Regions from separate parts of the Paenibacillus sp. FSL W7-1332 genome, predicted to be linked through region 2. Evidence: riboswitches for the same ligand, from Rfam matches in the RefSeq annotation. Region 2 holds a riboswitch; each other region holds the start of a gene.
What was found. Region 2 has a riboswitch for ZMP and ZTP ahead of rpiB (ribose 5-phosphate isomerase B). Riboswitches for the same ligand answer to the same signal wherever they lie in the genome.
Positions count from the first base shown of each region.

Region 1: another riboswitch for ZMP and ZTP. It lies ahead of MKX98_RS20440 (tetrahydrofolate dehydrogenase/cyclohydrolase catalytic domain-containing protein); the one in region 2 lies ahead of rpiB (ribose 5-phosphate isomerase B).
Region 3: another riboswitch for ZMP and ZTP. It lies ahead of purT (phosphoribosylglycinamide formyltransferase 2); the one in region 2 lies ahead of rpiB (ribose 5-phosphate isomerase B).

Region 1 is NZ_CP150209.1:4,576,186-4,578,452, reverse strand. Features, by position in the region: gene MKX98_RS20445 (permease) at 1-966, opposite strand, end outside; ZMP/ZTP riboswitch at 1,125-1,204, shown strand; gene MKX98_RS20440 (tetrahydrofolate dehydrogenase/cyclohydrolase catalytic domain-containing protein) at 1,269-2,117, shown strand.
Region 2 is NZ_CP150209.1:6,976,206-6,978,472, reverse strand. Features, by position in the region: gene MKX98_RS31760 (low molecular weight protein arginine phosphatase) at 43-630, shown strand; ZMP/ZTP riboswitch at 722-803, shown strand; gene rpiB (ribose 5-phosphate isomerase B) at 918-1,382, shown strand; gene MKX98_RS31750 (TIGR01440 family protein) at 1,464-2,048, shown strand; gene glyA (serine hydroxymethyltransferase) at 2,139-2,267, shown strand, end outside.
Region 3 is NZ_CP150209.1:4,398,848-4,401,114, forward strand. Features, by position in the region: gene purT (phosphoribosylglycinamide formyltransferase 2) at 76-1,236, opposite strand; ZMP/ZTP riboswitch at 1,321-1,401, opposite strand; gene MKX98_RS19580 (ATP-binding protein) at 1,655-2,267, shown strand, end outside.

The DNA of each region.
Region 1 (2,267 bases), 2.4 Mb from region 2:
AAGTGTCATTACCAGCAGGCTTAAACCGATCACGAATTTAGTCTTGAAGGTAGTCGACAGCATGAGCAAGCTTTTGAAATCCAGCATCGGGCCGAGCACGAGGAAGGATACGAGCGGACCTACGGTAAAGGTGTGCGTGAACGCCGATGCTACAAAGGCATCCGAAGTCGAGCAGAGGGACAGGATGAAAGCAAACCCCATCATGAACAGGTAAGAAGCGGTGGGACCGTTCCCCAATGCCAGCAGCTCTTCTCTAGGAATGAAGGATTGGATGCAGGCTGTCAGGAATGCGCCAAGAACCAGGTATTTGCCCATTTCGATCAATTCGTCTCCGGCGTGGACAAACAGGCTTCTCCAGGTTTTGGGATGCTCGTGCAGCTTGCGTTCACCAACGGCGGAATCTTGTTCGGAAAACTCTTGTAAGGAACGCTTGAGCGGGTTGTTCCTTGAAAAAACATAGACAAGCAAACCTACCGTTATCGCGACTGCAAAAGCCAGTCCCATCCGGCCGATCGTCACTTCGGGATGCGAGCGGAAGGCCATGAACGTCGCAGCGAACACAATGGGGTTCAGGATAGGTCCGCTGAGAATAAAGGTTACAGCGATGTAGGCAGGCATCCCCTTAAGCATCAGCCTTCGGACGACCGGGATCATCCCGCATTCACAGATGGGAAACACGATCCCCAGCATGGAAGCGAACAGGACGCCGATGACCGGGTTTTTGGGCGTGATCCGACGCACCCACTGTTCTTTAACGAACAGCTGAAGAAGGGACGACAGCAGCACTCCAAGCAGCACAAAAGGAAGCGCCTCAAGGAAAATGCCCGTAAAAACCGTTTTTACCTGCTGTATGTCACGGCTTGATATTAGACTTGAATCGTTCTGCAGCCATATCGTCAAGACCGGTATCACGAAGACAAGCGGAATCATGAAGGGCAGCATTTTGAAGATTACCGGATATTTCATTCAAGGCCTCCTGGAGCGAATTGTTCTTAGGACATTCTATGCTTGTACCATCGGCAACATACTCGATTCTTGCAAATTAATCAAAAAGATTACGATTTAATAGGTGAACTTCATGACCGGTAGCGCGAAGTCCAAAGTCGTGGTATATTTAAAAAAAGTTATCTGTGTGTTACTGGCGTAGCTTGGGGTACCAAGAGGGAGCACATAGGATCATATGCCGTACGCCTGGGCAAGAGGTAAGGAGACGATTAGTCGCCTTGCCTCTTTATGTTTTTAATACAATGGCGAAGGAGCGGATTAGCATGAGTAAGGAACCCGTAATTTTGGATGGAAAAAAGGTATCCGATGATATTAAGGCAAAGCTGGCGGTGAAGGTACAGGAATTGAAGCAGCACGGGATAACGCCTTGTCTGGCAACGATTCTGGTTGGCGATGATCCTGCTTCGGCGACCTATGTACGGATGAAGGGAAATGCTTGCGAGCGGCTTGGCATCATATCCAAGAAAGTGGTGCTGGAGACCTCGACCTCGACTGAGGAGCTGATCGCCGCGATACAAGAGCTGAACGAGGATCCGAATGTCCACGGTATTCTGCTGCAGCATCCGGTACCGCATCATATCGATGAACGGGCGGCTTTTGATGCCATAGCCATTGAAAAAGACGTGGATGGAGTAACCACGCTCGGTTTCTCGCAAAATGCGTTTGGTTTTGCCGATTATCCGTCTTGTACGCCTGCCGCGATTATTGCGATTATGGATTATTATGATCTGCCGATCGAAGGGAAGCATGCCGTGGTGGTCGGACGCAGTCCGATTCTGGGTAAGCCGGTATCGATGATGCTGCTCAATCGCAATGCTACCGTTACGATCTGCCACTCGAGAACGAGGAACCTCGGGGAGCTTGTGTCCCAGGCGGATATCGTGGTTGCGGCCGTAGGCAAACCTAATTTCATTCAAGGGAGCTGGATTAAGCCGGGTGCCGTTGTATTGGATGCCGGCTACAATAAAGGGAATATCGGCGACTGCGATTATGAAGCCTGCGCGAAGGTGGCATCTGCGATTACACCGGTACCGGCAGGTGTCGGCCCCGTTACGATTGCTACATTGCTGAAGCATACCGTCGAATCGGCCGAGCGAACCGTGCAAGCCTGAAGGAAAACCACAGACAATTTGCATATGAATTAAGATGCGCCCATGAATAAATCCCCTTCGAATCGGTTCATTCCTAGTAAGAGTCTGGAGCTTGGAAAAGATATGGCTCCTGCCATAATAGGCTTGGAGTCTCCATTTCACGGATGCCTG
Region 2 (2,267 bases):
TTACAATAGCCCCAAAGAACCTACGAACGGGAGGAACGGACCGTGAAAAATATACTGTTTGTCTGCACGGGAAATACCTGCCGCAGTCCAATGGCGGAAGGCATGCTGAGAAAGCTTGCCAAACAACGGGGCATTCCGCTGGAAACGAAGTCCGCCGGCGTCTCGGCCGTGGACGGAATGCCGGTGTCCCATCATGCGGAATCCATCCTGCGAGACCAGGATATCCAGGAACGCTTGGTGTCCAAGCCGTTGACCGCGAACCTGGTGGAATGGGCGGATCTGATTCTGACGCTGACCCAGTCGCATAAGCAGTATGCTATAAGGCAGTTCCCGCACGCCGCTGACAAGATGCACACGCTGAAAGAGTTTGTTGAGGATGACCGCCGGGTGCTGGACGATCTGCGGGAGCAGGATAGTCTGTATGCAGCGCTTGAGCTGGCCAGATCTCTGGGCCACGATGTCAGCGACCGTGACCGGGAGCGTCTGATCGAGCTGCGTCAGCGCATCCCGAGCTTCGATATCTCCGACCCTTTTGGAGGCTCGCGGGAGGAATATGAAGCGACGGCCGCAGAGATACGGACGGCGTTGTTCCGTCTTTTGGACAAGCTGGAAGCGGATCGGCATAACTAAGTCTAGCTTTTAGAGATATAAAGCCTGCCATTGGGCTAAAAAGCCACTTGCCTTTCGCATGGTATTGCTTTAAGATGAAGGTGAAAAACAAATGATCCGGTGTAACTGGCGACGAAGTGGATGAAACCACGATGGAGCATCGGAATATACGGCCGGTCGCCTGGGCAAAGAGCATTTGGAGCACTATACGTGCGCCGACTGCTCTTTTTTCGTCTTTTGCGCCCGATTTGGGTTATAATGAAACAAGCTAAAACGCAAAAGCGAACATACGAGGGGGTTTTTCATAGATGAAAATTGCATTGGGTACGGATCATGCCGGCATTCGTCTGAAAGAGGAAATCGTGGGAGTCATTCGGGGTCTTGGACACGAGGTGGAGGATCTGGGCTGCGGCTGTTCCGACTCCGTGGATTATCCCGATTATGCCCTTCCGGTGTGCGAGAAGGTCGTCTCGGGTGAAGCGGACCGCGGCATTCTGATCTGCGGTACGGGGATCGGCATGAGCATTGCGGCCAACAAGGTGCCGGGCATTCGCTGCGCGCTGACACATGATGTGTTCTCAGCTAAAGCGACGCGCGAGCATAACGACAGCAACGTGATTGCGCTGGGTGAGCGTGTCGTCGGTCCCGGACTTGCTGCCGAAATCGTCAGCGCATGGCTGACGACGGATTTCAGTCATGGCGAGCGCCATGTCGGCCGCGTGAACAAGATCAAGGCCATCGAGGAGCGTTACCTGAAGAATGAATCGCGATAAGTGAACGCGTAATACAGCTGCGGCTATCGTGATATGGGATTGAAGCATCTTCTGTGAAAAAATCATCGGGAGGACTGTGACATGACGGATATCTCCAAGGTTTCCTTGAACGAACAGACAGCGCGTATTGTCCGCGAACTGGCCGAAGCGGCCGATTTAGGCCCGGGTAAAGTGCTGGTCATCGGAGCCAGCACCAGTGAAGTGGTTGGACGCCGAATCGGTACGGGCGGCGCTCTTGAAACGGCGCAGCAGCTTCTCCAGGGCATTGCCGCGGTTCAAGCGGAATTCGGTTTCGCGGTGGCCTATCAATGCTGTGAGCATCTGAACCGTGCGCTTGTCATGGAACGCGAGCTGCTCGAGCGGCTGGGCTTGACGGAAGTGGCGGCAGTTCCCATTCCGGGTGCGGGCGGGTCGATGGCTTCTGCAGCTTACCGCAGCATGAAGGAGCCCTGCCTTGCGGAATCGATTGAAGCCCATGCGGGTGTCGATATCGGCGAGACGCTGATCGGCATGCATTTGCGGAGAGTGGCGGTTCCATTCCGGCCGACCGAGCGTTATATCGGGGAGGCGCGCGTAACTGCGGCTTATACCCGCCCCAAGCTGATCGGCGGAGAACGTGCGGTGTACCGACTCGAGCAGAGGGATGATTCCACGCTGTGCGATTGATTCGAATGAGAACTCGCTTTTTTAATGATGACAACTTGTAGTTTTAAGTTTGCAAGAAAAAATAACGATGGATTATGGGAGGATATGAACATGATGGAACATTTGCGGAAGAGTGACCCGGCTGTATTGGAAGCGATGGATTTGGAGCTGAAGCGTCAACGCAGCAACATTGAGTTGATTGCTTCTGAGAATATTGTCAGCGAAGCGGTTATGGAAGCA
Region 3 (2,267 bases), 2.6 Mb from region 2:
AAAAAGATCAACCGGTAAATCGGTTGATCTTTTTTCATGAGATTATGGATGCACCACCCTAAGAATCGGTAATGATTAGGCTTCCTCAATAGCAAGCTCATCCAAAGCCTGCTTCGCACGCGAACGCGCTTCCTCTAATGTGCAGGCGGTTGACAACGCAACTGCGACCCGTCTTCCAACCTTGGTCACCGGTTTCCCAAAAATGCGCAGCTGCGTATTCGGAACAGCCAGTGCTTGCTCGGCACCGGTAATTGAGTAGTCCTCCAGTTCTCGCGCAGCTTTCAGCGGACGGCTGGCTCCCGGCGTTATTAATTCGATCTCCGGGATTGGAAAACCAAGAATGGCACGGACGTGAAGCGCGAATTCAGATAAATTTTGCGTCACCAGCGTAACCAAGCCGGTATCATGCGGTCGCGGAGACACCTCGCTAAAATACACTTTATCCGCAGCAAGGAACAATTCAACACCAAACAATCCATATCCGCCAAGCTCGTCGGTAATCGTCCTTGCAATATATTTAGCTTCCTCCATTTGCTCATCGGACATGTTGTGCGGCTGCCAGGATTCGATATAGTCCCCGCTCTCCTGAATATGACCGATTGGCGCACAGAAGCTTGTTCCATTGACGGAGCGAACGGTCAAAAGCGTGATCTCTGACTGGAACGTAATGAATTCCTCAATGATCACTCTGCCGTTCTGCACGCGGCCGCCTTCCATCGCGATGTTCCAGCAGGACTCGATATCCCCTTCGCAGCGGCATACACTCTGGCCTTTGCCTGAGGAACTCATCAGCGGTTTTATCACGCACGGAAAGCCCATATCCAGGACAGCCTGTTTAAATTCCTCATAAGTATCGGCAAATCGATAGCCTGCAGTAGGCAGTCCCAACTCCTCGGAAGCCAACCGGCGAATCCCTTCACGATCCATCGTAAGCTTCGCAGCTCTGGCAGTAGGAATAACCCGGTACCCCTCTTCCTCCAGTCTAACCAGCTCCGAAGTAGCGAGCGCCTCGATTTCGGGTACGATCAGGTCCGGCTTCTCTAGCTCGATGATTGCGCGTAATTTCTCCCCATCCAGCATATCGAGGACATGGCTGTGATCGGCAACATGCATGGCAGGAGCGTCAGCATAACGATCGACCGCTACGGTTTCAACACCCAGTCTCTGGGCCTCAATCACGACTTCTTTTCCGAGTTCTCCCGAACCTAGCAGCAGTATTTTCTTCGTTTTTAACATCGTTGTTTTATCCCCTTTTCGTAGTTTCAGAGACTTATAAAAAAAGCAGAAAATAATAAAGAGGTAAGGGAAATAAGCTTCCCTTACCTCTGCCCAGGCGTACGGCCGTCGTCATCTATGTGCTCCCTCATGGTCCCCCATGCTACGCCAGTTACACATAAACCTATACATTGTTATTTAAATCATACTTAATCTTCCCGTTAATTGCAATATCACCGTAAGGCGACATTAGGATTTAGACTTCAGCATATCGATGGCATCCTTCAGCGATTGCGAAAGCCACTTCTTAGGGTGGATTTATCGCCAAAACGAGAAATTTCGTTATTGATCTATCGCTTTAAAGGATTGATGAATGATAGGGTCCAACATATAATATGGATAAATTCATTCCTGTCAGATATTTGAAAGGAGACTTGCTGTGCTGCCCTATTCCAACCCCAATCATGATTTTGCCTTTGAACAAGCCGTAATCGGAATGGCATTGATATCGTTTGATGGTTCGATTCTTAAGGTCAATTCGGCACTAAGTGATCTATTGGGATATTCACAGCAGGAGTTAACTGCCGGGGCGCCACAAGAAGATAGCAGCATCCGCGCCTTATTGAATCAAGTGGTTTGGAACGCAAGAGCCGCTCAAAATCAGCAGCAATCCATAACCCAGTTTGAATATGTTTACCACCATCCATCCGATCGTGAAGTATACCTCAGTGTACGTATCAGCGTTAAGGAGGAGCTGGCGCAGAATTTCCGTGGCTGCTTGGTACAGTTTGAAGATCGAACCTTGCTGAGACAACTTATGAAGCAGCTGGAGCTGAAGGAACAGAAGCTAAACGAGAAGGAAAATTCGTTTTTGCAGCTGTTGGAAGGACTCCCCTTATCCGTACTCATAACAAAAAAAGGCATTGTCCACTATGTTAATCCTGCCGCGCTCAGACTTGTTAATGCTGCGCATCCCCGTGACGTCCTCGGGATTTCAACCGACGTGGTAGTCGACGCATCGCACCATAACAAACTGATGAAACGCAGGGCAA